DNA from 4 places in the Zobellella aerophila genome. Region 1 is predicted to be linked to each of the others. Evidence: predicted binding sites of a transcription regulator. Region 1 holds the regulator's gene; each other region holds the start of a gene.
What was found. The regulator MetJ, encoded in region 1, represses methionine synthesis genes. The targets are predictions, from matches to a motif close to AGANNTCTAGANNTCT.

Region 1 (7,516 bases):
GAATGCGCAGCAGCGGCCGGGGCGCGGTCATGCTGGTACCCATGCTCAATGACGACACCCTGTTATTGATCCGGGAATATTCCGCGGGCACCCACAGCTATGAGCTGGGTTTTCCCAAGGGCCTGATCGATCCCGGTGAAACCGCCCTGGAGGCGGGCAACCGGGAGTTGATGGAAGAAATCGGCTATGGGGCGCGCACCCTGCTGCCGATGAAGCAGGTGTCCCTGGCGCCCGGTTATTTCGGCAGCCGCATGGATATCTTGCTGGCCCGGGATCTGTACCCGGAGCAGCGGGAGGGGGATGAGCCGGAGCCGCTGGAAGTGGTGCCCTGGCCCATCGACCAGCTGGCGCAACTGATGGCGTTGCCGGAGTTCAGCGAGGCCAGGAGCATTTGTGGCCTGTACCTGCTGCAAGACTGGCTTAGAAGAGAGGAAGCATAATGGATGCTGATGCCTTACTGCCAGGGGTCAAGGCCGCCGCCCGGGAAGCCGGCAGGCTGATCCTGTCCCTGTATGACAGCGGCCACTATCAGTCGGAACACAAGGATGACGACAGCCCGGTGACCAGCGCCGATCTGGCGGCCCACGAGTATCTCGACAAGGCATTGCGGGCCCTGGCCGATATCCCGGTATTGTCCGAGGAAGGGGGCGATATCAGCCTGGCAGAGCGGCAACGCTGGCCCCGCTACTGGCTGGTGGACCCACTCGACGGCACCCAGGAATTTATCGCCGGCAGCGGTGATTTCTCTACCATGATCGCCCTGGTGGAACAGGGCCAGCCGGTATTGGGCATGGTCTATGCGCCCGTGCATGATCTGATGTATTACGCGGTACGCGGCCATGGTGCCTTTAAAGTAACCGCCGGTGGCGAAACGGTGCAGATCCATGCCCGGCATCATGATGCCGTACCCTTGACCCGTTTGCGGGTGGCGATCAGCCGGCGCCAGGATGTGCAATGGGTCCGTTCCCGTTTGCATACGAGTCTGGACTGCCAGCTGCTGCCCCTGGGCTCCAGCTCGTTGAAGTCCTGCCTGGTGGCGGAAGGGGGGGCCGACTGCTATATCCGTATCGGCCCCACCGGCGAATGGGATACCGGCGCGACCCAGTGCATAGTGGAGGAGGCGGGGGGGCGGCTGCTGGATTTGAGCCTGGAACAACTGAGCTATAACCGGCGCGAGAGCCTGATCAATCCCAATTTTATTACCCTGGGTGATGCGGGGTTGCCCTGGCAACAGATGCTGGTGCAGCCCGAGTAAGGGCCCCCAAAAACATCGCCGCCGCAGGCCAGGGCCTGCGGCGGCGATCTGTTGTCTGCCAGAGGGGGGCGGTGGCGGAGCTCAGTGGTCCTGCTTGGTCAGCTTGTCCAGAAACCCCATGGCAAAGGCCGACAGCACAAAGGTCAGGTGGATCACCACATACCAGAGCAGCTTGCCGTCCGCGATATTCTGGGCGTTCATGAATACCTTCAGCAGATGGATGGAGGAAATGGCGACGATGGAAGCCGCGACCTTCATCTTCAGGGAACCTGAGTCCATCTTGCCCAGCCAGTTCAGCTTTTCCTGGCTTTCGTCTATGTCCAGCTGGGAGACGAAGTTCTCATAGCCGGAGATCATCACCATCACCAGCAGGCCGCCGACCAGCGCCATATCGATCAGCGACAGTATCACCAGGATCAGATCCGCTTCGGCGATGGCGAAGACATGGGGTAACAGGTGAAAGATTTCCTGGAAGAACTTGATCGCCAATGCCAGCACCGCCAGCGACAGGCCGAAATAGATGGGCGCCAGCAGCCAGCGGGAGGCATACAGGAGGTTTTCGACAATACGTTCCATGGTGGTTGAGTGCCTTGTTATTATTCTTCGTCGGCGGCGTAGTCTTCGATCTCTATGCCCAGCTCGGTCATGATGGCCCTGGCCCGGGACGGGATCTGGTCGGGCGTATCTTTACGCAGGTCTTCGTCTACCGGCAACGGCTGGCCGGTATAGGCATGCAGGAAGGCTTCGCACAGCAGCTCGCTGTTGGTGGCGTGACGCAGGTTATTGACCTGCCGGCGCGTGCGCTCGTCGGTGAGTATCTTCAACACCTTGAGCGGTATGGAGACGGTGATTTTTTTGACCTGCTCACTTTTCTTGCCATGCTCGGCGTAAGGGCTGATATATTCGCCGTTCCATTCAGTCTTCATTATCCACCTATTTACAGGTTAAAAATCCGGACCAGATTGTAACCCTTGCACTTTATATTGGCAATCCAACGGCAAAGCCTTATGGACGTCTGGAAGCCTTGACGGCTTTTATTGCCTGGGGTAATGTGGCTTCCCTTGGAAAACTCTATATGCCTAACAGCTGCCAGCAGTGCAAAGGAGCGGATATGCCAGAATACCAGACTCAGACCCATGCCGTACGTACCGGTATCGACACAGACACCCAGCATGGTGCCGTGGTGCCGCCCGTATATCTGACCAGCACCTATACCTTTGCCGATTTTAATCAGCCGCGCCAGTTCGACTATACTCGCTCCGGCAACCCCACCCGCCAGACCTTGATCGAGGCCCTGACCAAGCTGGAAAAAGGCGCGGGCGCCGCCGTAACCTCCACCGGCATGGGAGCCATCAACCTGATCATCACCTCCCAGTTGCAGGCCGGCGATCTGCTGCTGGTACCCCACGACTGCTACGGCGGCAGCCATCGGCTGTTCAATGCCCTGGCCAAGAAGGGCAACTTCCGGGTGGAATATGTGGACCAGACCGATGCCGAGGCGCTGACGGAGGCCCTGGCCAAAGGGCCCAAGATACTGTGGATTGAAACCCCCTCCAACCCGCTGCTGCGGGTGGTGGATATCGCCGGCCTCTGCGCCGCCGCCAAGGCAACCGGGGCGCTGACGGTGGTCGACAACACCTTCCTGTCACCGGCGCTGCAGCAGCCGCTGACCCTGGGTGCCGATCTGGTGGTGCACTCCACCACCAAATACATCAATGGTCATTCCGACGTGCTGGGCGGGGCCGTGGTGGCCGCCGATGCCGAGCTTGCCGAAGAGCTGCGCTGGTGGGCCAACTGCCTGGGGCTGACCGGTTCGCCCTTCGACAGTTATCTGACCCTGCGTGGCCTGCGCACCCTGGGTGTGCGCATGCGTCAGCATTGTGAAAATGCCGAGGCGCTGGTGACCTACCTGCAAACCCGGCCCGAAGTCAAAGCCATCTATCATCCCAGCCTGCCCGGCAACCCGGGTCACGAGGTGGCGGCCCGTCAGCAGTCCGGTTTCGGCGCCATGCTCAGTTTCGAGCTGGATACAGACGAAACCGGACTGAAAACCTTCCTGCAACAGCTGCAGCTGTTCTCCCTGGCCGAATCCCTGGGCGGGGTGGAAAGCCTGATCGCCCATCCGGCAACCATGACCCATGCGGCCATGGATGAGGCGGCGCGCAGTGCCGCCGGCATCAGCAACCAACTGCTGCGGGTGTCCGTGGGCATCGAGGATGTCCGGGATCTGATCCATGACCTGGACAACGCATTCAAGGTATTGGCGGGATAATGAGCAGCTTTCAGCCAGATCCCGGCCTGCACCGTCGGCCGGTACATAAATTCGGTGGCAGCAGCCTGGCCGACAGCGCCTGTTTTCACCGGGTAGCCGGTATTATCGGCCGGCTGCAACAGCCCGATGCGCTGGTGGTGGTGTCGGCCTCCGGCAAGACCACCAACCGCCTGATCGAGTTGCTGAACCTCTTTACCAGCGGCGACAGCGCCGCCCCCGAGGCGCTGTCCGGGTTACATGCCTTTCAGCAGGGGCTGATCGAAAGCACCCTGGGCGAAGCGGGCTCTGAGCTGGTGGCGGCCCTGGATGACGATATCCAGACTATCGCCAGCGTGCTGGAACACCAGCGGCTGGACGAATACACCCGCAACCAGATCCAGTCGTTCGGCGAACTCTGGTCTTCCCGGCTGCTGGCCGCCTTGCTGGCGGGGCAGGGCATACCCGCCGCCAGCCTGGATGCCCGCCGCTTCCTGCAGGTGTCCGGTACGCCGGTGCAGGTGGACGAGGCGGTCTCCCGGCGGCGGCTGGCGGAGCTGCTGGCCGAGCATCCCGACCGTATCCTGGTGGTGACCGGCTTTATCGCCGCCGACAGCGTGGGCCGCACCCGCTTGCTGGGACGCAATGGTTCCGACTTCAGCGCCACCCTGCTGGCGGCGCTGGCGGACAGCAGCCACACCACCATCTGGAGCGATGTGCCCGGGGTGTTCAGCGCCGACCCACGGCGGGTGAAAGAGGCCAGCCTGTTGACCCGGTTGTCGTTGCCGGAGGCGGCCGAACTGGCCCGCCTGGGGTCTTCCGTATTGCATAGCCGTACCCTGGGACCGGTGGCGGCCAGTCGTCAGCAGCTGATGCTCAGGTGCAGCTATCATCCGGACGACGGCCATACCCGCATCCTGCGCCAGGCCCGCCGTGCCCAGGGCGCGCGTATCGTCACCTCGGTCGACGATACCGTGCTGCTGGAGCTGAGCATTCTCGGCAATTACCAGGCCACGGTCGAGGCCCTGACCGAGTGGCTGGGCCGGCGCGAACTGGCCCCCCTGGCCAGCAAGTGCAGGCCGGACAGCAAATTATGGCAGCTGGCCTATACCCGGGAGCAGGCGGGGCAGGTGTTTGAGTTGTTGCGGGATCATCAGCCGGCCGGTGGCTTCGAGGGTCTGCAGGCGAAGGACGGCTATTCCCTGCTGGCGCTGGTCGGCAAGGGGGTGACCGAGCAGGCGGAGCAATGCCTGCACTTCTACCATGCGCTCAATGAGCAGCCGCTGGAATTTATCCAGCCCGGAAAGAATGGCCTGAGCCTGGTGGCCGTGGTGCGCAAGATGGTACTGGATCCGCTGTTGATCCGCCTGCACCAGAGCCTGTTCAGCCGCCCCAAACGGGTGGGGCTGGTGTTGTTCGGGCGGGGCAATATCGGCCAGGCCTGGCTGAAGCTCTATCGGCAGCAGAAGGAACGGCTCGAACAGGAGCTGAATGTGGCGCTCACCCTCTATGGGGTATTTGACTCAAGCGGCGCCATGCTCGCCAGCCAGGGGCTGGAGCTGGAACAGGTGCTGGATGATTTTCAGCCGAAGCGGGTGGCCTGGCCGGACTGGCTCGAAGATCTGGAAGAGCATGGCTTCGACAGCCTGATCGCCCTGGATCTGACCGCCTCCGACGGCTTGGTGCAGTATTATCCGGCCATGGTGCAGCAGCATATCCACCTGATCGCCGCCAACAAGCTGGCGGGCGCGGCGGAGCAGGACAGCTACCTCAGGCTCAAGCAGACCCTGAGCGAGCACAAGGTCCGCTTCTTGAGTAATGCCACCGTCGGTGCCGGCCTGCCGGTGCAGAGCAGCCTGCGCATGCTGCAGCAGTCGGGTGAGCAGATCAGCGCCATCAGCGGTATCTTTTCCGGCACCCTGAGCTGGCTGTTTCAGCATTTCGACGGCAGCCGGCCCTTCTCCGAGCTGGTGCTGCAGGCTTGGCGGCAGGGGCTGACCGAGCCGGATCCACGCCAGGATCTCAATGGCCAGGATGTGAAGCGCAAGCTGGTGATCCTGGCCCGGGAAGCGGGTTTCGACCTGGATCCGGGCCAGGTCCGGCTCGACACCCTGGTGCCCGAGTCACTGGCCGGGCTGGACAAAGGCGGCTTTATCGAGCGGATCCAGGAGCTGGATCAGCCCTTGGCCGAGGCCCTGGCCCGGGCCCGGGAACAAGGCGGCGTGCTGCGCCACGTGGCGCGCTTTGCCGCCGACGGCGAGGCCAGCGTGGGCCTGGCGGTGTTGCCGGTCGATCACGCCTTCGCCCATCTGCGTCCCGGTGACAATATTTTCGCCATCGAGACCCAGCACTATCGCCAGAATCCGCTGGTGATCCAGGGCCCGGGTGCCGGACGGGAAGTCACCGCCGCCGCCGTGCAGGCCGATGTCTGGAGCCTGCTGGCTAGGCTGTAAGATCAAGGCCTCCCTACCGTCAGCGGGTGGCTCCCCCTCGTGCCGCGCAGCCGGACCGATGATGCCGGTAGCGTCAACAATAGGGTCCTTCTGCCCGGAAGCCGGCCTTCCCGCTATTTATCTTTCCCATGCCGCCCTGCGGACTGCCCTTACGGCCGCGGATGGGGTACTGTAGACACCCTTGTATTTGTTTTTTGAATACAGTCTCGCCTTTGGTAAACAGTGTCTTGGTCGCCGGGAGCCGGCGGCTTATGTCCCGATAACCCTTTTTGCAGGAAGCAGGCCCTATGCGATTTACCCTGAAACAGTTGCGTTACTTCGTGGTCGCCGGAGAACTCAGCAGTGTGACCCGGGCCGCCGAGCAACTGCATGTTTCCCAGCCGTCTATCTCCTCCGCCATCCTGCACCTGGAAGATGTCACCGGCTTGCAGTTGTTTGTGCGCCATCATGCCCAGGGACTGTCACTCACCCCCTCGGGACGGCAGTTTATCGTCAAGGCCAAGCAGTTGCTGGGTCAGGCGGACGGGCTTGCCCACTACGCCAATACCCTGGGCCAGGATGTGGCGGGCTCCCTGCGCATCGTCGGTTTTCCCACCTTTACCCCCATCCTGGTTCCCGGTTTGATCCGGCGCTTTAACGATGTCTATCCGGCGGTCAACGTGCAGTGCGATGAAATGCACCAGAAAGACATTATCCAGGGGCTGCAGGACGGCCGTTACGAACTGGCGTTGACTTACGACCTGCAGATCCCCTCGTATATCGAGTTCGAGCCGCTGATGGAATTTCCACCCTATGCGGTGATGGCGCTGGATCATCCCCTGGCGGACCGGGACGAGCTGTCGCTGGCGGAGCTGGCGGATTATCCCATGGTCCTGCTGGACTGGCCGATGAGCCGGGAATACTTTTTCTCGCTGTTCCTGAGCCTGGATCTCGAGCCCAACTTTGCCTATTACGCCAAGTCGATGGACATGGTGCGTGGCCTGGTGGCCAACGGCTTCGGTTATTCCCTGTTCAACACCCCGCTGGCGAACAACCTGGCACTGGATGGTACCGCCTTCAAGCATGTGCCACTGAAGGAAAACCTCCGCCCCATGCGCATGGGGATTGCCCGGCTTACCCAGTTCAGGGTCACGCCAGTGGTGGAGGCCTTTACCAAGCAGCTGGCATTGCAGGCCAAGGAACTGGCCGGCACCGTCTTTACCGATCGTCGCTTCTACCGGAGCCTGAAGTAGGCTGTGTGCGACAGCCATGGATAGAAAAAACTGATTCAAACCAAATGATAATAATATTTTACAGATGCAGGCCGGCTTCTTAGGCTGACACTCATGGGGAGGCCCGGACCCTGTCCCGCAGGGTCGCAGCCTTTGGTATACAAGCAGCCGTTTAACCGGTCTCTTATTATCGAATGTCAGGGAAAGGTGGAGTCAACGATGACAGTACAGGAAAGAACATACTGGCTGAATAAACTCGAGCAGGTCGAGTTGAAGAGTCAGGCCTTTATCAACGGCGAGTTTGTCGCGGCCAGTGATCGGCAAACCTACGATATCGTCAATCCCGCCA
Region 2 (7,516 bases), on a different contig from region 1:
TGGCCCACAGCTCGGCACAGAGCGCCAGCAGCACCATCAGGGCAAACAGGCAAAAGGCATAATAGCCCCGCTTGATAGCCCGGAAACGGCGTAGTTTCTTGCGGGTGAGTTCCGAGATCAAGCTAGCCATCGAAGCGCACCCGCGGATCCACCAGCGCCACACACATATCCGACAAGATATTGCCCACTAGCATCAGCAGCGAGGTGATCGCCAGTATGCCCATCACCACCGGATAATCCCGTTCCACCACGGCCTCGTAGCCCAGCAGACCCAGGCCGTCGATATTAAAGATCACCTCGATCAGAAAAGAACCGGCGAAAAACACCGAGATCACATTGCCGAAATGACTGGCGATGGGGATCAGGCTGTTGCGCAGGGCATGGCCGGTGACCGCCTTGTGAAACGGCAGCCCCTTGGCCACGGCGGTGCGTACATAATCGGCGGACAGATTTTCCAGCAGGCTGTTCTTCATGGTCATGGTAAGCACGGCAAAGTCCCCGATGGCATAGGCGATCAACGGCAGCAGGGCATGATGGAACAGGTTGAACGTCTTGGGCCAGAAGCCGTCCAGATAATCAAAATCATCACCGACAAAACCGCCCATCGGGAACCACCCCAGCTGGAAGGCGAACACCGTCAGCAGGAAGATGCCCACCACGTAGGCCGGCAGCGCATAACCGGCGTAGATCAGCATGGAGCTGATGCTGTCGAAACGGCTGTTATGTTTGAGCGCCTTGAGGATACCCAGCGGGATGGACACCAGATAGCTGAGGATAAAGGTGCTGATCCCGAAGAAAGCCGACACCGGCAGTCGTTCCTTGATCAACTCCCAGACCGGATCATAGTAGCGGGTCGAATGGCCCAGATCGAACCGTACCAGCTTGTTGAGCCACTCCCAGTAGGACTCAAATACCGGCTTGTCCAGACCGTAAAACTCCTTGAGTTCTTCGATTTGCTCTTCCGACAATACCTGGCCGCCACGGCTGGAGGAATACTGACTGGTTTCGCTGCCCGCCAGCTGCGACTGCATCAGCATGCGTTCGACCGGACCTCCGGGGACAAAACGGGTGATGGCGAACACCACCAGGGTAATGCCAATAAAGGTAGGTATCAGTAACAATAACCGGCGCAGAAAGTACTGGCCCATAGGTATCCTTATATGCCGAAAACATCCATGCCAGCCGGCTGCGGCTCAGGCGCCTGCCTCAAGACAGCCCGAGTCGAACACGCACCCATCTGGATCTTTGGCGAGCTGCAACTTCAGGCTACCAGCCGAACCTGGAGACCTAAGCCTACCCTATCTCATTAGGAATAAAGATAGCAAGATACGCACCAGCCTGATACGGCCGATGGCAGGCAGGGAAATTTACATTGACTCAGACGTCCAGACGGCTTAGCATCCACTGTTATTCGTTATGCTTGCATGACGTGTCTCTACTCTCATCTGTTATAGCAGTGAATAACAAGGCCGGAAGGGTTTACCTCCGATGATAAAACTAAGCGGTATCAGTAAAAAATATGGCGACGGTGACCAGGCCGTCTATGCCCTGAAAACGGTCGATCTGGAGATCGAAGCCGGCCAGATCATGGGCGTAATCGGTGAGTCGGGGGCGGGTAAAAGCACCCTGATCCGTTGCGTCAATATGCTGGAGCGCCCGACGCAGGGCTCTGTGGTGGTCGACGGTCAGGAGCTGACCGGCATGGACAACCGTGCCCTGGCCCGGAGCCGTCGTAAGATCGGCATGATCTTCCAGCATTTCAACCTGTTGTCTTCCCGCACCGTATTCGCCAATGTGGCCCTGCCCCTAGAGCTGGCGGGCATGGACAAGGCGGCCATCAAACAGCGGGTGGATGAACTGCTGGAGCTGGTCGGCCTGAGCCACAGAGCCAATGCCTACCCCAATGCCCTGTCCGGCGGCCAGAAGCAGCGGGTGGCGATCGCCCGGGCACTGGCTCCCAAACCCAAGGTATTGCTCTGTGACGAAGCCACCTCGGCGCTGGATCCTCAGACCACCCAGTCCATCCTTACCCTGCTCAAGGATATCAACCGCAAGCTGGGCCTGACCATCTTGCTGATCACCCATGAAATGCAGGTGGTCAAAAGCATCTGCGATCGGGTCGCCATCATCAACGACGGCGAGCTGATCGAACAGGGCGAGGTATCCTGGTTTTTTGCCAATGCCAAAACCGAGCTGGCCCGGCGCTTTATCGCCTCCACCATCCATCTGGAAATACCCGATGAATATCAGCAACGGCTGACGACGGAGCCGGCAGCAAATACTTTGCCCCTGGTACGCCTGGGCTTTACCGGTGAAACCGTCGACTCGCCGCTGATTTCCATATTAAGCCGCAGCTTCGAGGTGGATGTGACTATCCTCAGCGCCGATATCGAATATGCCGGTGGGGTCAAATTCGGCTTTATGCTGGCCGAGCTGGCCGGCGAGGCAGAACAGACCCAGGCGGCCATCGCCTATCTTCAAGAACATAAAATTCAGGTGGAGTTACTCGGTTATGTCCGATGCCATGATTAATCTGCTGTTGTCAGCCTTATGGGAAACCCTGATCATGACCTTCGGCTCGGGCGCCATCGCCTGTGTCCTGGGCATCCCCCTGGGTATCGCCCTGCATGTCACCAAAGACGGGCAGATTTGGGAAAACAAGGCCCTCAACAAGGTGCTGGGTACCATCATCAACATTGGCCGCTCCATTCCCTTCATCATCCTGTTGGTGGCCATCATTCCCTTTACCCGCCTGGTGGTCGGCACCAGTATCGGCACGGTCGCGGCCATAGTTCCACTGACCGTCGCCGCCATTCCCTTCGTCGCCCGCCTGGTGGAAGGGGCGCTGATGGAAGTGCCTAACGGCCTGGTCGAGGCGGCCCAGGCCATGGGCGCCAAGCGCAGCCAGATCATCACCAAGGTGTTGTTGGCCGAGGCCCTGCCCGGCATGCTCAACGGTATCATCATCACCCTGGTTACCCTGGTCAACTACTCCGCCATGGCCGGCGCCATCGGCGGCGGCGGCCTGGGGGACGTGGGCATCCGTTACGGTTATCAGCGTTTCGATCCGCAAATCATGCTGATCACCGTGGTGATGCTGGTGGTTCTGGTACAAATCATTCAAAGTATCGGCGAACGACTGGTCACCCATGTCGATCATCGCTAAATCATCTTAAGGAGCTCTGTCATGAAGTTGGGATTTAAATCATTGGCCACCGTCGGTGTACTGGCCTCCGCCCTGGCCCTCGCCGGCTGTGGAGAAGAAACCAAGGAAACCGCCAAGGAAGAAGCGGCCAAGCCGCTGCGCCTGGGGGTGATTGCCGGCTCCGAAGAACAGGTGGCCGAAATCGCCGTGCGCGTCGCCAAAGAGCAATACGACCTGGACGTAGAGCTGGTGTCATTCAGCGACTATGTCACCCCCAATGTGGCGCTAAACGACGGCAACCTGGATATCAACGCCTTCCAGCACAAGCCTTACCTGGACAAGCAGATCGCCGACCGGGGCTACACCCTGGTGCCCGTGGGCAACACCTTTGTTTATCCCATCGCCGGCTACTCGAAACAGATCCAGTCGCTGGATGAACTGGCGGACGGCGCTAAAGTCGCCGTACCCAACGACCCGACCAACCTGGGCCGTACCCTGCTGTTGCTGGAACAACAGGGCCTGATCGAAGTGCGTGACGAAGCCGGTCTGGAAGCTACCACCCTGGACATCACGGCCAACCCCAAAAACCTGCAGATCATCGAGCTGGAAGCACCTCAGCTGCCCCGCTCGCTGGAAGATGTCGCGCTGGCGGTGATCAATACCACCTATGCTTCGCAAATCGATCTGCTGCCTTCCCGTGACGGCCTGTTCGTGGAAGACAAGGAGTCGCCCTACGTCAACCTGATCGTATCCCGGGAAGACAACCAGGACGACGAGCGGATCAAAACCTTTGTCAAAGCCTATCAAAGCGAAGAAGTCTATCAGGCCGCACTGGAGCTGTTTAAAGGCGGCGTAGTCAAAGGCTGGTAAGCCAACACTATTGCAGCAAGGGTCACGCAAACTGGGAGTGGCCAAAGCCAAGCTGATGGTTGGTAGGCCATCTCGCACTATTACAGCAAGGTCACGGCAAGCCGTGGCCTTTTTTGTTTCTGCTGTCATAATTACCGTTTAATCTGCAAGCCAGGGGATTCTATGGAGAAGTGGTATCTGGCCCATTGCCGGCCCCGGGAGGAAGAAAGGGCGCAGCAAAACCTGAACAATCAGGGCGTTGAAGCCTACTACCCTCATGTGGAAATCGAGAAACTGGTTCGGGGAAAACGGGTGCAGCGCATTGAAGCCCTGTTTCCCGGCTATATCTTTCTCCGTACCGATCTGGAAATTACCAGTTCCGCCACCATCGGCTCGACCCGGGGCATACGCACCCTGGTGCGCTTCGGCACCTATCCCTGCGAGGTTCCGGGTCAACTGGTGTATGAACTGATGGCCCGGGCCGACAGCGACGAACTGCGGGGGGTGATGTCCACCCTGCCAAAAACAGGCGACAAAGTGGTGATCAGCCAGGGGCCCTTCCGCGGCCTGGAGGCCATCTATCAGGAGCCCGACGGCGAACAGCGCGCCATCCTGCTGCTGACCCTGCTGCACAAGGAAACCAAGGCCAGCATCGCCAATACCGACTACCAGGCCTCATAGGCCGCCTGTTCCAGAACCATCACACTGTGATGGCGCAGGGGTTGATAGTTCAGCAAGCCCAGGTCCGGCCGCCTGGGCCAGAACCAGCCGCCGGAGAGACTCAAGGGCAATTCGATCCCCAGCTTGACCCTGGACTCGTATTGCCGCTGGTTGTTACTCCTGAGGTCGGTCTGTATACGGAACCGTTGCCAGGGGGAATAGCTCAACGACCACTGGTGCGCCGCACTGGCCCGGTCATTGTCGCCACTACCCTGCAGGCTGAGGCGATGGCCCTGCCATTGATAGCGACTGACCGCCATGGTCAATCCCGACACAAACGGCATTCGTCCCTCTCCGAACCAGAGCAGGCCGGAAGCCGGCCTCTCCCATCCGTCCGGCCCATGGCGCCAGCCGGAAAACCGCCGGTAACGGCTGATACCCATGCGCCAATCGGGATGAGCCAATGCCAAAGTCACACCTGCCCGTCGGTGTTCGTACTCATCCTGATAGTCCACTACGGGGGCGACTTGAGCATGCCAAGCCCCGAGCAACGGCTGGCGGTAATTCAGCCCCAATTGATAGGTCAGCCGCTCTAACCGATAATCCACCCCCATTTCACCTTTCCAGCGACCTGATAACGGCAACGCCATCCGGCTGTTGAAGCGCAGGTCTTTATCGAACAGCGGCAGCTGATAATCCCAGCCCCAGGCTTCGGGCGAGATCCAGGGCAGGGCCGACAGCTGACGGGTCCCGAATAACAGGGTTTCATCGGTCAGGCTGCTGGTCTCCCGCTCCACAAACATATCCAGCCGATCTTCCGCAGCAGCCTTCATGGCTCCGGCCAGGGTCAGCATCATTTTTTCGTTTGCGGGCTGCTGGGGAGCAGACAGGGAAACGAGGGGAGGAAAAAGAGCTGGTGCCACCGCCGGGCCTGGCACTCGGATCCAGTCCCCTTGAACCAGCTCGGCCGTGCTTAGCTCGGCATTATAATCATCGCGTAACTGCTGTTCGCTCAGCCCATGGCGGCTGGCCAGCAAGACCCAGTCCTCGCCCTCGACAACCTGATACATCACCACAGGGAGCTCGAGCGGCCAGAGCGGGGGGCTCATCAACAACGACAGTGCAAAGAGGATACAGCGCATGTTTTTGCTTCCGTGGCTAACAGGCTTCATCCGATCGGGCTGCTGCACCGCTGGCTATCCCTGCAAGCCACACAGCAGCCGGTATTCTTCCAAAACATAAGTGTCGGTCATGCCACTCACGAAATCCAGCAACAGCCTGACCCGGAAATACCACTCTCGCTCCTGATCATTGTCAAAGCCTGGCGCCTGTCCGGCATTCCGCCGGTAGGCAGCCAGATGGCGGGGCGGTAATCGGTGATAGAGCCGCCGAAACACCAACCCCTTGGCATCCTGGCGTTGCCCCAAGCTGGTAAATTCGTCCGCCGACAGTGCCAGCAAGGGGGCAAAGGCATTCAGCACCCCCTTCAACGCCGCAAATCCGGCCAGCTCCAGGGCTTCGACCTCCCGTCGGTTGAAGACTCGCCGATGGGCGAAATCCTTTAGCCAGTGCAGCGCTTCGGCGGCCGGTCGCGCTACCGCCAGCAGCGGCTGAGCATGCGTGCCCTGCAGGATCGCCTGATGATGCAGCAGGTACTGCTCACTCACCAGGGGCAGTAAATCACGATTGAGGGCATGGCGGAAACGACCGAAGAAACCCGGCTCCCCCACCCTGGCCTGTTGCCATCGACGCACCAGATAAGCATTAGCTTCTCCATTAAGCGCTTGTTCCAGCTCGGCCAGGCTGAGTACCCCCCTGTCCACCGCGTCCTCCAGATCGGCGATGCCATAGGCCATATCGTCGGCCGCTTCCAGCAGATAGGTCAGGGGAAAGCGCCCGCCGGCCGTGGATGGAAATGATTGGTGCAGCTTGTGGACCAGCAGCCGTTCACTGAAGAAGTGCCCGGGTTTCTGCTGCCAGGACCCGGTCGTCCTGGGCTGATAGGCCCCGCGCGCGTATTTTTGCAGGGCGGCCAGCTGACTTAGTGTAAGGTTGAGTCCCTGTAGGCTGTGCAACAGCCGCAGGCTTTGGGCATTGCCCTCGAAGTGACATAAATCGGCCAGCAAGGCCGGCCACTGCAACGAAGGCGAGCCCACCGCCTGTTGGAACAACGGGGATAACTGACTGCCCAGCCAATCGATAATCACCGACTCACCGAAATGGCCAAACGGTGGATTGCCCACATCATGCAGCAGGCAGGCCATCTCCACCAGACTGATAAAAGCCTCCCGATCGACTTCAACAGGTATCTCCTGCAATACCTGCCGCGCCAGCTGCCGGCCAGTTTCTTTCACCTCCAGAGAATGGGTCAGCCGGCTGCGGACCGAGGCCTTGACGTCCAGGGGAAACACCTGGGTTTTCTGCTGCAGGCGCCGTACCGGCGAGCACTGTACTATGCGGCTGCGATCCTCCTCGATGGCCGCCAGCGCCGAACTGGTCGCACCATCCTCGGTATAGAAACGTTCGGCCAGGAACAGGTTGTGATAAGGATTCATTCTTTGCTCTCCAGCCATTGTCGCAGCGCAAGTAAATCCGGCGGCAGCTGGGTCTTCATGCTCTGGATCCAGCCCTCGACCTGCTCCCACCAGGCCGGCAATTCCGGACTCTGGATCTGTTGCGCCAGCTGCTGTATCCGTCTCAGGCCGATGGAACCCGCCGCCCCCTTGATCTTATGGGCTTCATCGACGATGCCGTCCTGCTCCCGTTCGGCCATAAAGGCATCCAGCCTGGCCAGATAATCCCCCGACATCTGCTCAAACAGGGTAACGCTGGACAGCAGCACGGCGGCGCCCACGGTCTCGG
Region 3 (7,516 bases), 220 kb from region 1:
CTTGCTACCCGACGAGATAAGGGTGCCATGCCACAGTTGGTACAAGGGTAGAGCTTGTCGGCATCTACAAACTCAAGTGCTTTTCGCAGAGTATTGGCTACTTCCTCTGGCGTCTCAATGCTATTGGTTGCAACATCAATGGCCCCTACCATCACCTTTTTACCTCGAATGAGTTCAAGCAGTTCGATTGGGACACGAGAGTTGTGACATTCTAAGGATATAATATCGATATTAGACTTTTGCAGTTTGGGAAAGACCTCTTCATATTGTCTCCACTCAGAACCCAACGTCTTTTTCCAATCCGTATTGGCTTTGATGCCATAACCATAGCAAATATGTACAGCAGTTTCACATTTAAGGCCTTCAATGGCTCTTTCTAAAGCTGCAATCCCCCAATCATTTACCTCATCAAAAAACACATTAAATGCAGGCTCATCAAATTGGATAATATCAACACCAGTTGCCTCTAATTCTTTGGCTTCTTGATTGAGTATTTTGGCGAATTCCCAGGCTAGTTTTTCGCGACTTTTATAGTGGTCGTCATAAAGCGTATCTATCATAGTCATGGGGCCTGGCAGCGCCCATTTAATGGGTTGCTTGGTTTGCTGACGTAAAAACTTGGCATCTTCAACAAAAACCGGCTTGTGGCGACTTACTGCGCCAACGACCGTCGGTACACTCGCATCATAGCGATCACGAATTTTAACAGTCTTACGTTTTTCGAAATCAACACCGCTAAGGTGCTCAATAAACGTAGTCACAAAATGTTGGCGCGTTTGCTCGCCGTCACTGACAATATCAATACCTGCTTGTTGCTGCTCTTGCAACGACACACGTAAAGCATCGTGTTTACCATCAATCAATTCCTCTTCTTGCAATTTCCAAGGTGACCAAAGTGTCTCAGGTTGTGCAAGCCAAGAAGGTTTGGGTAAACTGCCCGCAGTTGAAGTGGGTAATAATTTCTTCATGAAAATACCTTTTTACATTCCCGTTAATTATAAAGCGCAATTGGCAGACCATTGCTCAAGAATAGATTGGTATGGCCTGATGAAATGCTTCTCAGCAAATTTACCCTGCTTAATACCTAACTTGCTACGTTCTTCTCGATCATAAATGATTTGAGTTAATGAATGATCCAGGTTCTTCAAGCTTGGTTTATAGCACTTTCCTGCTGCAGCGTTAGCATTATAAATCTCAGGTCGGTAAATCTTTTGAAAAGTTTCCATCGTGCTGATGGTACTTATAAGCTCAAGATTACTGTAATCATTAAGCAAATCACCAAAGAAATAAAAAGCCAGAGGAGCAACGCTATTTTGCGGCATAAAGTAGCGGACTTCCAACCCCATTTTTTTGAAATATTGCTCAGTCAAAGATGATTCATTTGGCTGGTATTCAACACCCAGTGCGGGATGCTGATTTTCAGTCCGATAATAGGTCTTGTTATCCGAAATACTGAGACAGATAACAGGGGGTTTAATAAAGTTTTGTTTGTAGGCATCTGAGTTCACAAAGCACTTGAAGAGTTTTCCATGCAGATCGCCAAAATTATCTGGAATGCTGAATTTTGGTTGATTCTTATTATGATCCAACAGCAATACGCTGAAATCATAATCTCGCACATAAGAGGAAAAATTATTTCCTACAATACCTTCAATACGTTTGTTAGTTTTGTGATCAACAATATTCGTTTTCAATACTTCAATCGTAGGGAAGGTATGACCCTTGCCTTCATTATCAATATCCATATCAACGGAAATTATTTCAAGTTCGACAGAATAACGATCTCCTTTGGGATTATCCCAATGCGCCAAGGCATTGAAACGATTGTCAATCATCTTTAAGGCGTTGCGCAAGTTCTCTTGGCGGCTCTCTCCTCTAGCCAAATTAGCAAAGTTGGTAGTAATACGCGTATTGTCTGAGGGCTGATAATTTTCATCGAAACCAATGCTGTTTATAGCAAATGTAAAGTCGTTACTCATCGTGATCTGGCATCCAATTTTCCGAGATAAAATCTGAATTTATTTATTGCTATTTCTGGGCTTACTTATTTTTTCATCGCCAAGCGGCACAGTCCTTCCTGGTTTTGTCTAATTAACAATCAATGGCAATGTTATCTAGAAGTCCAGATGTCTAGAGCTAAGCGTAGATATGTTATACAGGGATGGTTACATGAAAAATAATGATTTCATTTCATAAAAACATGAACAAAGCTCATGATTCGTTGTAAGCCAGCGGTCAAGCGGTATGCCACATTTACGGTGTGGGTGCACTTGCAGATGCAGCTGTATCCCGGCGGGTCAGGGTACGTCTATCAGCTGAAAAATGGCAGTATCACTGCCGGATAGCCTCTTCATCCATCCGAAAGGTCAGTAAACTGCGATTGACCAAGGTCAGGTTGTATTGCAGACAGTTGCCGATGTTGTGCCGTGCTTTACTTATCTTTTTATGCCTGAGTCCGTTCGTCGGTTGATCAGATCATAGCGGAGACAGATAGTTCACTGTATAGGAAACAACGCCACCTGACAGTAGCAGCAGCTGTATTAGTGAAAAGATGTGTGAGTTTAAATAACTGTTCCTAATTGTGCTATAGAAATCAGGATCGAACGCAGACACGCCGTAAACCCATCCTTGGGGGCTCCGCCGCGCCATCCCTGGCGCGGAGGGTCTGCTAATCGAATCCTGACTTCTGTCTCGAAATGTAGCGGTATTTGTATCAGTTATTTAAAGGCAAGACTGAGTAATTACCTGATGTGCTGAGCCTGAGCAATGAAATCACTCAGGTAATTAATCTGTTCTTCGCCTTTTCGCATTCCCAAAAAGATCTGTTTTCTAATCCCATGGTTACCGAACCGGAGGCTTTTAATAGCCATTGTTTTGGCGAATTCATCCACTAACCAACCAGGCAATGCACAGACGCCTCTGCCTGCTGCCACCATTTGCAACATGATTTCCGTCGTTTCGATGGTCTTGTGTTTTTTGACCGTGCATTTTGCGGGGTTTAAAAACTGACTGTAAATATCCAGCCGCGCAGGCTCTACCGGATAGCTGAATAAAACTTCTTCATTTAGCTGTTCAGGCATGATCGAGTTTTGTATGGCAAGGGGGTGAGATGCCGAAACGACGAGTCTATGTTCATAGTCAAATACCGGTATAAACGTCACCTTAGGTTTATACAAGGGATCAGGTGTGACGAGGATATCTATTTCGTAGCTATGCAGGGCGCCTAGACCACCGAACTGAAATTCCTGCTTCACGTCAATGTCAACGTTTGGCCACTTTTCAAGATAAGGTTCAATCACTTTTAACAGCCATTGATAACAAGGGTGGCATTCCATGCCGATGCGAAGTGAACCCATTTCGCCTTTCGCTATCTGACGCAATAGAAGTTCAGTGTGTTGAAATTGCGGCAATACCCGATTGGCAAGAGTCAAAATTTGTTCACCTGCATTGGTAAGGCACAAGTTTCTACCTTCTTTTTGCCAAACAGGTGTTTTGATCTGGCCTTCTAATTTTTTAATGCTATGACTCAATGCAGACTGGGTTAAATTTAACGATTCAGCAGCCTGGGTTAAGGTTCCTTGCTCTTTTATTGCTGCCAGTACTTCAAGGTGAAACCGCTCCAACATAACTTAACTCCGGTCTTTAGCACTTAATAATATGAATATAATTCATGATTTATTGAAAATATATCATTATTTTCATTGTTTAAATGTCGTCAATGCATATCTAGAAGTATTTTTGATGCAAACTAATTGACGTTGTTGATCAAAGCAGAGCCGGGACAGTCTATCCCCATTGGGGTAGATGCCTTTAACTGGTCGGCTGACGAACAGGCATACCGAGCCCGATGACTTTGTTCATGACCTTCACGTCGCCGAGGCTTGACCGGCGTTGAAGGGGGTTGAGCAAGGTGGGCAAGACCTCGTTATCCGCCGCATTCTCCAGGCTGATTTCAGCAACGATGACCTTGTGGGTGTACGCATCGACAGCAAGGTGCAACTTACGCCAGACACGGCGCTTGTCCTGCCATGCTTGCGCTTACAGATGCTGCTGCGGGGTGACCACGCCGGTGCCGGCACCCGGCCACTGATAAGCTGGCCGGAGTGACATCGAAGGCAGGGTTGAACACCTGCGCCCGCTCCGGTGCCCATTGACAGCCGGAAATTAGAATAACAAAAAACGTTCCCACTTATTGCAAAGTGGGAACATTTCGCCATTGGTTGCAGTTGTGTCGTCAGCCGCCCTTCAAAAAATAGTGTTTAACCTTAATGGCTGACTTGGACGTCACAAATAAACTATTACCAAGCGACGGCCGCACCGTCGGTACGAGGTTCGGTCCCGGCACAAAGTGTTCCGCTCTTTGAGTCACGCAAGATAATCTGGCCTCGACCGAAGCTCAGCGAATCTGTGCGTTTTATGACATTATGGCCTCTACGCATAAGCGCTTGTGCAAGATGATCAGGAAAATGGGGCTCAACTTCAACGGTTCTTCCTTCAGTCCATTTCCAGCGAGGCGCATCGAGCGCCGCCTGCGGATTGTAATGTTCGTCCAGCATGCTTGTGATGACCTGCACATGACCTTGTGGTTGCATAAAACCACCCATAACACCAAAGGGACCAACGGCTTGGTTATCGCGGGTAATAAACCCGGGGATAATCGTGTGATATGTCCGCTTCCCCGGTTCCAAACAGTTCACGTGCTCTGCATCCAGGGAAAATGACCACCCACGGTTTTGCAGGCTGATACCTGTACCGGGAACGACCACTCCAGACCCAAAACCTTTAAAGTTGCTCTGGATAAAAGAAACCATATTCCCATCGGCATCGGCAGTGGCCAAGTAGACGGTTCCACCTTGGATGGGGTCTCCTGGTTGAGGATGCAGGGCTCTGTCACCGATCTCTGCACTACGCTGCAGAGCGTAATGGGGGGAAAGTAGTTCCTTCAAATCGACTTGCATATGTTCCTGTTCGGTGATGTAGCGAAAGCCGTCCACGTAGGCCAGCTTGGTGGCTTCGATACGCCGATGTAATGTTTCCACTTCGTCATTGGAAGCGTTCATGCCCTCCAACATATTCAATGCCATCAAGGCAATCATGCCGGAACCATTGGGAGGCATTTCCCAGATGTCATAACCACGGTATTTGACACTCACAGGCTCAACCCACTCAGCTTTGAAGGCGGCCAGATCGCTCTCGCGTAAAAAGCCACCATGCTCAGCCGCATGGGCAGCAATTTTGGCGGCCAGCTTGCCATGATAAAAATCTTCGGCGTGACTCTCTGAGATCGCACGTAATGTGTTGGCATGATCGGGGGCTTTCCATACTTCACCTATACGTGGGGCTCGTCCATCGATACTGAATGTGTCAAACCAAGGTCTGAATACGGCATCATCGTAAGCACTATAGGCCGCATGTGCCTCTTCCCACATCTGGCTAACCACGGGTGAAATAGGAAAGCCCTGTTCAGCAATGTCGATGGCCGGAGCAAGAAGCTGTTTGAAAGGCAACTTACCGAAACGTTGGGACAAGGCTGCCCATGCAGCCGGCGCCCCTGGAACTGTAACGGGAATCCAGCCATGGGTTGGCATCTTTTCATGGCCTAAGGCACGAACCGCCTCCCGTGAAATACTTTTCGGTGCTGGACCGCTGGCATTCAGACCATGCAATTCATCATTGACCCAGACAATTGCGAAGGCATCACCACCAATTCCATTGGAGGTAGGTTCAACCACTGTAAGAGCAGCAGCGGTAGCGACCGCAGCATCTATAGCATTTCCTCCCTGCTTAAGAATATCCATTCCTACTTGAGCGGCTAACGATTGAGAGGTAACTACCATTCCTCGCTGACCATAGGTAACCATTCGACGAGAGGGGGATGGATAAAAGAGAGCATCATTTTTCATCCGTTAACTCCTGTTTAGGGGCGTGCTTCAATTGTCGCCTTGGGTTTGAGGGTGTGCGCAATCCTGCGATTTTGAAGGATAGAAAATACGACCGAAATAAGTGCCAGCGCGAAGAAAAAGGCCGAGAATGGGCGTGTGAAAAAAGTGGTCCAGCTCGGATCTAACTCGAGAGCACGAAACATTTGAGTTTCTAGATTATTACCTAAAACCACACCTAAAATTAGTGGCGTGAGAGGAACTGCTGCTTTCCACAGTAAATATCCGAGAATACCGAAGATGAACAGCACCCAGACATCAAATAAATTATTGTTTAATGCAAAAGATCCGACAGCACAAAGCATTAATACGGAAGGAACTAATATCTGCTGAGGGACTTTCGATATTTTAGCAAACCAACGTAGAAGGAGTATTTGACAGAATACCATGACAAAGGCAGCAATTAACAGGCTAGCATAAATACTTCCTACGAGGATGGGGTTCTGCTCGAACATAAGTGGTCCGGGAGTGATTCCATGTAATATCAGTACTCCCATCATGATGGCCATTGGCAGATCACCTGGAATTCCAAGTGCCAGTGTTGGGATAAAGGCCCCGCCTGCAACGGCACTATTGGATGCTTCGGATGCAATGATCCCATCGGGAATGCCGGTGCCATATTTACTGGGGTCGCGTGATAGTTTTTTTGCTTGATCGTAACTAAGGAAATTAGCCACGGTTCCACCAGTCCCTGGTAGGGCGCCGACCAGGCCTCCGATTATCGAGGAGCGTATTATGTTTATTTTCTGACGGGAAAGGTCAATGATTATCTTACGGTAAGGGATTTTCAATGATGTGCTTATTCCTTCCTTCTTGCCACTTTGCTCGGAACCCAATGATTGAACATTGCTCATTAGTTGAGAGAAGGCGAACACACCAATCATAACGGGCAATATTTCAAAACCGTCACTCAAAGGCTCAAAGCCAAAGTCAAAGCGTAGGTTGCTATTTCTATCAAAGCCAACTGTGGTAATAAATAACCCAATCGCCGCTGCCATCAAGCCTTTAAGCAAAGCCCCGTTGGATAGACCAGCCACTAGCGTTAAAGCAAAAACAATTAAAGCAGTAATCTCCCATGGGCGGAAGTTCATACTAAACTTAGCAATCAGTGGCCCAAAAAATACCAGCATTAGAATACTGATCAAGGTGCCGAAAAATGAGGCGAACATGCCAATTCCAAGCGCTCTACCAGGTTCTCCTTTTTTAGCCATGGGATAACCATCGTAAACGGTGGTTATCGATGACGGGGTACCTGGGATACCAAGCATAACTCCCGACACGATACCGCCAGAATATCCCCCAACGAAAACACCCACCATAAGAGCGATACCGCTAACTGGATCCATCGAAAAAGTGAATGGAAAGACAACCAGGATAGCCATTGTCACTGTAAAACCAGGAATGCTTCCACCAATAATACCAAATAACACACCAGCAAAAATCAAAGATAGTGTATATAAGTCACCGACCTGCGTCAGCGCTTGTAGCAATGACTCACCCATTAGTGCGCTCCGTAACTGTTAAGGTAGCCAGACGTTCAGGCCGAATTTAAAAATAACGTATACCAGTGGAACCAT
Region 4 (7,516 bases), on a different contig from region 1:
GGGGACGCTTTTCCCAGCGATCACGGTATCGGCTTTGCCACTTTCCTGTTATTCATCTGTTACCGTTTTCCCCGCCGCTATCTATATGCCGTGATGCCCCTGGTGCTGATGCTGGCCATGCCCAGGATGCTGTCCGGTGCCCACTGGTTTACCGACTTTTTCTGTGGCTCGGTGCCCCTGGCCCTGCTAACCGGGGCCTGGTTATTCCATACGCCACTGTCCGGGCGGCTGGTCAATATGATGAGTGGTTTGGTGATGAGGATACTGATCCGCCTTAACCGACTCGGCTAGTTGCTATACAGGGGGCTGGGCCCCCTTGTGTCAGGATGCCAGTATCAGACGTTCGCTGCAGGGCAGGATATCGTAGTCAACCATCACTTCCAGCCCGCTGAGATGGCGGCGCAGCATGTCTAGTGCGGCGAAGGCCAGCAGTTTGCGGCGGGAGAGCGGATCGCGAAACTGGACTCTCAGCGTCTGGGCATGGCATCCGCCAGCGGTGAGCAGGGCCAGGGGGACGCCCTGGGGTCCTTCGGCGCCGATGGCCAGTGCCAGCTCCCGGCTGGAGCCCAGCAGCCATGTTGCTAAATCACGCGCTTCGTCAGGTAAGCCGCACAGGTAATGGCCTTCAAACTCGGGGGTGATGGTACTGATGGTATCCGTAAGCCGGCCACCGCTGGCCTCCTCAAACAAGGTCAGGGCCTGGTTGGCCAGCAAGGGGCCCAGGCTGGTCTTGAAATCCAGCTCCCCCCTTGCCAGCAGGTGTCTGCCCACCTCGTCCAGCAACTGTTGTTCTGCCTGCTGCACGGCGGCAGGCGAGGCCTGCTCGATGATCAGCTTGACCTCTATGGTCGGCAGGCTGGCGCGGTAGCCCAGGGTAATTCCCGGCTGCCAGGCTTTGCTGTCCAGGCGATCGCTCAAGCCTGATTCGGAAAGGCCAAACAGGAAGAAGCGGCGTACCTCGCTGGCGCCCTGTCGGCCAAACAGCCGGACCAGGCGGGGCGTGACTTCTGCAGCCATCATATTTTTCAGTTCGGACGGCACCCCCGGGGTAAAGATAAAGGTGGCGCGGTTGAGTTTGACGGCAAAGCCACAGGCGGTGCCAAGCGGGTTGTCGATGACCTCGGCGCCGGCAGGCAACATGGCCTGTTTGATATTGCTTTCGGGCATGGGCCTGTTGCGGGCGCCGTATTTGGCTCGCATGACCTCCAGCCAGTGCTCGTTCAGCACCAGAGGCACTGCGGCGGCCTCGGCCATTGCCAGGGCGCTGATATCATCGGAAGTAGGGCCCAGGCCCCCGTTGACGATGATCAAATCCGCTTCATGGCTGCGTTGCTCGAACAGCTGCACCAGATCGGCCTTGTCATCGCCAACGGTAAAGCGGCGTCTGACCTGCCAGCCCAGCTCCAGCAGTTGCTGGGACAGCCAGCCGGCATTGGTGTCGGTAATCAACCCGGTCAGTACTTCGTCGCCGGTACTCACCAATTCAATCACTGGGTTCATTATGGTGTCCTTGTTATGGGTCTGCCGGGATTCTAGCGCAACTTGCCGATCCCGCCCATGTCAGGGATGACAACCGCCACCCCTTTGTTGTAGATTTCTGGATGTCTAGACTTTTTTACCGATACTGCTCAGGGAGTAAGCACATGCCCATCAAGATCCCGGATCGCCTGCCCGCGGCCAATGTCCTGACTCAGGAAAATATCTTTGTGATGACGGAGTCCCGTGCTGCCCATCAGGATATCCGTACCATGCGGGTACTGCTGCTTAACTTGATGCCAAAAAAAATAGAAACCGAGAACCAGTTGTTAAGGATGCTCTCTAACTCGCCCTTGCAGATAGATGTGGATCTGTTGCGCATCGATGACAGGGCCTCGAAGAATACGCCTCAATCTCATCTGGAAAACTTTTATTATGATTTCGAGCAGATCAAGGATGAGTATTACGACGGCCTGATTATCACCGGTGCTCCCCTGGGACTGACCGATTTCTGCGACGTGCTCTATTGGGACAAGATAGAGCACGTGATCGAATGGGCGAAAAGCCATGTGACCTCCACCCTATTTTTATGCTGGGCGGTACAGGCGGCATTGAAAATCCTCTATGGGGTCGATAAGCAGACCCGGCTGGAGAAGTTGTCCGGTGTCTACGAACATCAGAAGCTGGCTGAGTTTGAGCCACTGGTGAGGGGTTTTGACGATGTGTTTCTGGCTCCTCACTCCCGCTATGCGGACTTTCCGATCGAGCTTATTCAGGAGCGCACCGATCTGAATATATTGGCGGCGTCGGAGCGGGCGGGGGTGTATCTGGCGGTCAGTCCGGATCGGCGGCAGGTGTTTGTCACCGGCCATCCCGAGTACGATGCGGGTACCCTGCATGGTGAGTATCTGCGTGATCTGTCGGCCGGCCTTGAGCCCGCCATCCCGGAAAATTACTTTCCGCAAAATAACCCGGATAATGCACCAAAGGCGACTTGGCGCAGCCACGGCCATCTGCTGTTCGCCAACTGGCTGAATTACCATGTCTACCAGCTGACCCCTTACGACCTGCGTACCCTGAGCGCCGAGGGCCAGACCCTGACCCGTTACTGACGATACTTTCCGCCGGTGTGTAGGCCCTCAGTGACGGGGCCCGGGAAACATGGGTTTCGCCGGGCCACGGCCCTTATCGATACCAGCGCTATGTGCTAGCCGAATTCGCTGGGTTTTTCCAGCGCCTTGGCCTTGTTGATCATGGGGGTGATGGTCATGCCCTGCACTATGATCGAGAAAATGACTATGGCGTAGGTCATCATCAGGATCAGATCGCGCAGCTCCACCTGGCCGTTGGCCCCAAGCTTGATGCCGGCCGGGATCGACAACGCCATGGCCAGTGACAAGCCGCCGCGCAAGCCGCCCCAGGTCAGGATGCGCACCGAATACTTGTTGTAGCTGCGAAAGCGGCGGAACCCCAGGTAAGGGACGGCAACGCTGACAAAGCGGGCCGCCAGTACCAGCGGTATGGACAGCAGCACCAGGATCCAGGCCTGCCAGTGAAATTGCACTAGCAGCATGGCCAGGCCGATCAGCAGGAACAAGAGGGCGTTGAGGAATTCGTCCATCAGGTGCCAGAAATGATCCAGGTACTTCTGACTCTGCTCGCTGAAGCCGGTATGGCGGGTCCAGTTGCCGATCATGATGCCGGCGACCACCATGGCCAGGGCGCCGGATACACCCAGCATATTGGCGATGGCGAAGCCGGCGGTCGGTATGCACAGGGTCATCAGCAGTTCCATGGAGCCATCATCGGTGGCGCTGATCATGATGTGGGACATCAGTCCCAGCAGGCCGCCAAACAGAATGCCGCCGATGGCTTCATGGGTGAACAGGGCCAGTACCGAGCCCATGCTGGTCTCATGGCCGTTGAAGGCCACGGCGAAGATGGTCAGGAATACCACCAGGCCGATACCATCGTTAAACAGCGACTCGCCTTCAACCTGGATGGCGATCTGTTCCGGTGCGCCCAACTTCTTGACGATTGCCAGCACGGCGATGGGATCCGTGGGTGAGATGAGGGCACCAAACAACAGGCAATAGACAAAGGGCAGGGGAATGGAGGCGATAAAGGCCAGCAGCCAGAGACCGACGGCCACGACCATGGTCGACAGCAATACTCCCAGGATAACCAGGGTGGTAATTTCCCATTTCTGGGTTTTGAGTGCCGACAGGTTGATGCCCAATCCGCCGGCAAACAGCAGGAAGCCGAGTATCCCCTTTAGCAGAAAATCCCCGAAATCCACCGTCTTGAGGGTGGCCACCGCATGCAACTGCAGTTCGGGCCAAGTGGTTTTACCCAGGATCAACATCAGGATAGAAATGGCCAGGGCACCCGAGGTGATGGCAATGGTGGTTTGTATTCTCGTTATATACTGGTTGACGAAGGCGATGGTGATCGCCATCGCCGCTAAAATACACAAGGTGTAGTAAACGCTCATTAAGGCACTTCCGGTTGTTATTTTTAATCATTGGCAAGCTAGGTTTCCGGTCTTCGCCGGATGCGCATAGTTTGCCCTATTTCTACCGCTGGTCTCTAGTGAAAACTGCTATATAAAGATAAAAATTCAGGCGTCATCCTAATTATCTTCCCGGGGCTCCGGAGGCCAGTCTCGCTGGCCTTATAGATGGCTGGATTTCTAATGGCCATTTTTGTGATAGCATGGAGTCCGCCCGCAGGAATCATGTTGTTACAGGAGTCAAAAGTGTCCAATTCCCCGGTTTTTTCCCAACTCGAGCAGGCGCTCGCCGAACGCATTTTGATCATAGATGGCGGCATGGGCACCATGATCCAGTCCCACCGTCTGGATGAGGCCGCCTACCGGGGGGAGCGCTTCGCCGACTGGGCGTCTGATCTGAAAGGCAACAACGATCTGCTGGTGCTGACCCAGCCGGAGATCATCGCCCGGATCCACAGCGACTATTTCGCCGCCGGCGCCGATATCGTGGAAACCAATACTTTTAACGCCACCACCATCGCCATGGCCGATTACCAGATGGAAAGCCTGGCGGCGGAGCTTAACCTGGAGGCGGCCAGGCTGGCGCGCAGGGTTGCCGATGAGTGGACCGCCAAAGAACCCCACAAACCCCGTTTTGTGGCCGGGGTGCTGGGCCCGACCAACAGGACCGCTTCCATCTCACCCGATGTGAATGACGCTAGTAAACGCAACGTCACCTTCGATCAACTGGTGACCGCCTATACCGAAGCGGCCCAGGCGTTGATCGAGGGTGGTGCCGATCTGCTGATGATCGAGACCATCTTCGATACCCTGAACGCCAAGGCGGCGGTATTCGCTATCGAGGGACTGTTCGAGCAGCTGGACCGGCGCCTGCCGGTGATGATTTCGGGCACTATTACCGACGCATCCGGTCGTACCCTGTCGGGCCAGACCACGGAAGCCTTCTATAACTCGCTGCGTCATGCCAAGCCGATTTCTTTCGGCCTGAACTGTGCCCTGGGGCCCGATGAGCTGCGCCAGTATGTGGCCGAGCTGTCCCGCATCTGTGAAACCTATGTCTCGGCCCACCCCAACGCCGGCCTGCCCAATGCCTTCGGTGAATATGATCTCGAAGCGGAAGAAATGGCCAGCCATATCAGGGAATGGGCCGAAAGCGGCTTCTTGAACCTGGTCGGCGGTTGCTGTGGCTCGACCCCGGAACATATCAGGGTAATGGCCGAGGCGGTGGCCGGCATCAGCCCCAGGGCCTTGCCCGAGCTGCCGGTGGCCTGCCGGCTGTCGGGTCTGGAGCCGGTGACCATCACTCCCGAGAGCATCTTCGTCAACGTCGGTGAGCGGACCAATGTCACCGGCTCGGCCAAATTCAAACGGTTGATCAAGGAAGAGAAATACGACGAGGCACTGGAGGTGGCGCTGCAACAGGTGGAAAGCGGCGCCCAGATCATCGACATCAACATGGATGAGGGCATGCTTGACGCAGAGGCCTGCATGACCCGCTACCTCAACCTGATCGCCGGTGAGCCGGATATCTCCCGGGTGCCGATCATGGTCGATTCCTCCAAGTGGGAAGTGCTGGAAGCCGGTCTCAAGTGCATCCAGGGTAAGGGTATAGTCAACTCCATCTCCATGAAGGAGGGGGAGGACAAGTTTATCGAACAGGCCAAGCTGGTGCGCCGCTACGGTGCCGCGGTGATCGTCATGGCTTTCGATGAGGTGGGTCAGGCCGACACCCGGGAGCGCAAGTTCGAGATCTGTCAGCGCGCCTACCGAATCCTGGTCGATCAGGTGGGCTTCCCGCCGGAAGACATCATCTTCGACCCCAACATCTTCGCGGTCGCCACCGGCATCGAAGAGCACAACAACTATGCGGTGGATTTTATCGAGGCGGTGAAGGACATCAAGACTCACCTGCCCCATGCCATGATCTCCGGCGGTGTGTCCAACGTGTCTTTCTCGTTCCGCGGTAACGATGCGGTACGCGAAGCTATCCATGCGGTGTTCCTCTATTATGCCATCAAGAACGGCATGGATATGGGCATCGTCAATGCCGGACAGCTGGCCATCTACGCCGATATCGCGCCCGAGCTGAAGGAAAAAGTGGAAGCCGTGGTGCTCAACACCCATGAGGGTGCCACCGAAGAGTTGCTGGAGATTGCCGAGCGCTACCGTGGCAGTGGCGGCCAGGCGGCGGATCCCCGGGATCAGGAATGGCGCAGCTGGCCGGTGAACGAGCGTCTGGCCCATTCCCTGGTCAAGGGCCTGACCGATTATATCGAAGCCGATACCGAAGAGGCCCGGGCCCAGGCGGCACGGCCCCTGGACGTGATCGAAGGTCCGCTGATGGATGGTATGAACGTGGTCGGCGATCTGTTCGGTGAAGGCAAGATGTTCCTGCCCCAGGTGGTCAAATCTGCGCGGGTGATGAAGCGGGCGGTGGCCTATCTGAATCCTTTTATCGAAGCTAGCAAACAGGCCGGACAGAGTAACGGCAAGGTGGTGATGGCGACGGTGAAGGGCGATGTGCACGACATCGGCAAGAATATCGTCGGCGTGGTGCTGCAGTGTAATAACTTCGAGGTGGTGGATCTGGGGGTGATGGTGTCCTGTGAGCAGATCCTCAAGACGGCCCGGGAGACCAATGCCGACATGATCGGCCTGTCTGGTCTTATCACCCCGTCCCTGGATGAAATGGTGCATGTGGCCAAGGAAATGCAGCGCCAGGGCTTCAAGATCCCGCTGCTGATCGGCGGCGCCACCACTTCCAAGGCACACACGGCGGTGAAGATAGAGCAGAACTACGACGAGCCCGTGGTCTATGTGGCCAATGCCTCCCGTGCCGTGGGTGTAGTACAGACCCTGCTCAGTGCCGAAAACAAGCCTGCCTTTGTAGAGCGGTTGGATCAGGAGTATGAAGTGGTCCGTGACCAGCATGCCCGCAAGCGACCCCGTACCCAGCCGGTGACCCTGGCCCAGGCCCGGGCCAACAAGGTGGCCATCGACTGGCAGTCATATACGCCACCGGTACCGGCCAAGCCGGGGATCCATGAGTTTCACGATGTGCCCGTTGCGGTACTGCGGGAGTATATCGACTGGACACCTTTCTTCCTGACCTGGTCGTTGGCGGGCAAGTATCCGCGCATCCTCGAGGATGAGGTGGTGGGTGAAGAGGCCAAGCGCCTGTTTGCCGATGCCAATGCCCTGCTGGATAAGCTGGCGGCCGATGGCGAACTGCGATGCTCGGGGGTGATGGGCCTGTTTCCGGCCAACAGCGTTGAAGACGATGTGGAAGTCTACACCGACGAGTCGCGCAGCAGGGTATTGCATACCCTGCGTTTCCTGCGTCAGCAGACCGAGAAGAAAGACGGTTTCCCCAACTATTGTCTGGCCGATTATGTGGCTCCCAAGGGCAGCAAACCCGATTATGTAGGCGCCTTTGCGGTGACCGGCGGCATCGGCGAGGATGACATCATCCGCCGCTATAAAGAGGCCCATGACGACTATAACGCCATCATGGCCAGTGCCGTTGCG

Region 2: metN (methionine ABC transporter ATP-binding protein MetN) is a predicted target of MetJ. The motif match lies at 1,380-1,395, and genes of this name have one in related genera.
Region 3: ABD806_RS12135 (DUF1852 domain-containing protein) is a predicted target of MetJ. The motif match lies at 2,117-2,132, and genes of this name have one in related genera.
Region 4: metA (homoserine O-acetyltransferase MetA) is a predicted target of MetJ. The motif match lies at 1,600-1,615, and genes of this name have one in related genera.

What each region holds. Positions count from the first base shown of each region.
Region 1 is NZ_BAABCX010000003.1:350,677-358,192, forward strand. Features, by position in the region: gene nudE (ADP compounds hydrolase NudE) at 1-440, shown strand, start outside; gene cysQ (3'(2'),5'-bisphosphate nucleotidase CysQ) at 437-1,255, shown strand; gene ABD806_RS13245 (TIGR00645 family protein) at 1,337-1,831, opposite strand; gene metJ (met regulon transcriptional regulator MetJ) at 1,852-2,181, opposite strand; gene metB (cystathionine gamma-synthase) at 2,367-3,527, shown strand; gene metL (bifunctional aspartate kinase/homoserine dehydrogenase II) at 3,527-5,956, shown strand; gene ABD806_RS13265 (LysR family transcriptional regulator) at 6,244-7,188, shown strand; gene ABD806_RS13270 (aldehyde dehydrogenase) at 7,387-7,516, shown strand, end outside.
Region 2 is NZ_BAABCX010000008.1:103,642-111,157, reverse strand. Features, by position in the region: gene ABD806_RS17390 (ABC transporter permease) at 1-130, opposite strand, end outside; gene ABD806_RS17385 (ABC transporter permease subunit) at 123-1,148, opposite strand; gene metN (methionine ABC transporter ATP-binding protein MetN) at 1,489-2,532, shown strand; gene ABD806_RS17375 (methionine ABC transporter permease) at 2,513-3,166, shown strand; gene ABD806_RS17370 (MetQ/NlpA family lipoprotein) at 3,188-4,015, shown strand; gene rfaH (transcription/translation regulatory transformer protein RfaH) at 4,178-4,675, shown strand; gene ABD806_RS17360 (inverse autotransporter beta domain-containing protein) at 4,660-5,796, opposite strand; gene dgt (dGTPase) at 5,851-7,209, opposite strand; gene arcB (aerobic respiration two-component sensor histidine kinase ArcB) at 7,206-7,516, opposite strand, start outside.
Region 3 is NZ_BAABCX010000003.1:130,041-137,556, forward strand. Features, by position in the region: gene ABD806_RS12130 (methionine synthase) at 1-968, opposite strand, end outside; gene ABD806_RS12135 (DUF1852 domain-containing protein) at 996-1,979, opposite strand; gene ABD806_RS12140 (LysR family transcriptional regulator) at 2,742-3,626, opposite strand; partial or broken gene ABD806_RS12145 (transposase) at 3,886-4,037, opposite strand; gene ABD806_RS12150 (gamma-glutamyltransferase family protein) at 4,299-5,903, opposite strand; gene ABD806_RS12155 (tripartite tricarboxylate transporter permease) at 5,918-7,441, opposite strand; gene ABD806_RS12160 (tripartite tricarboxylate transporter TctB family protein) at 7,460-7,516, opposite strand, start outside.
Region 4 is NZ_BAABCX010000002.1:818,099-825,614, reverse strand. Features, by position in the region: gene ABD806_RS11470 (phosphatase PAP2 family protein) at 1-291, shown strand, start outside; gene ABD806_RS11465 (molybdopterin-binding protein) at 322-1,500, opposite strand; gene metA (homoserine O-acetyltransferase MetA) at 1,644-2,588, shown strand; gene ABD806_RS11455 (cation:proton antiporter) at 2,684-3,970, opposite strand; gene metH (methionine synthase) at 4,235-7,516, shown strand, end outside.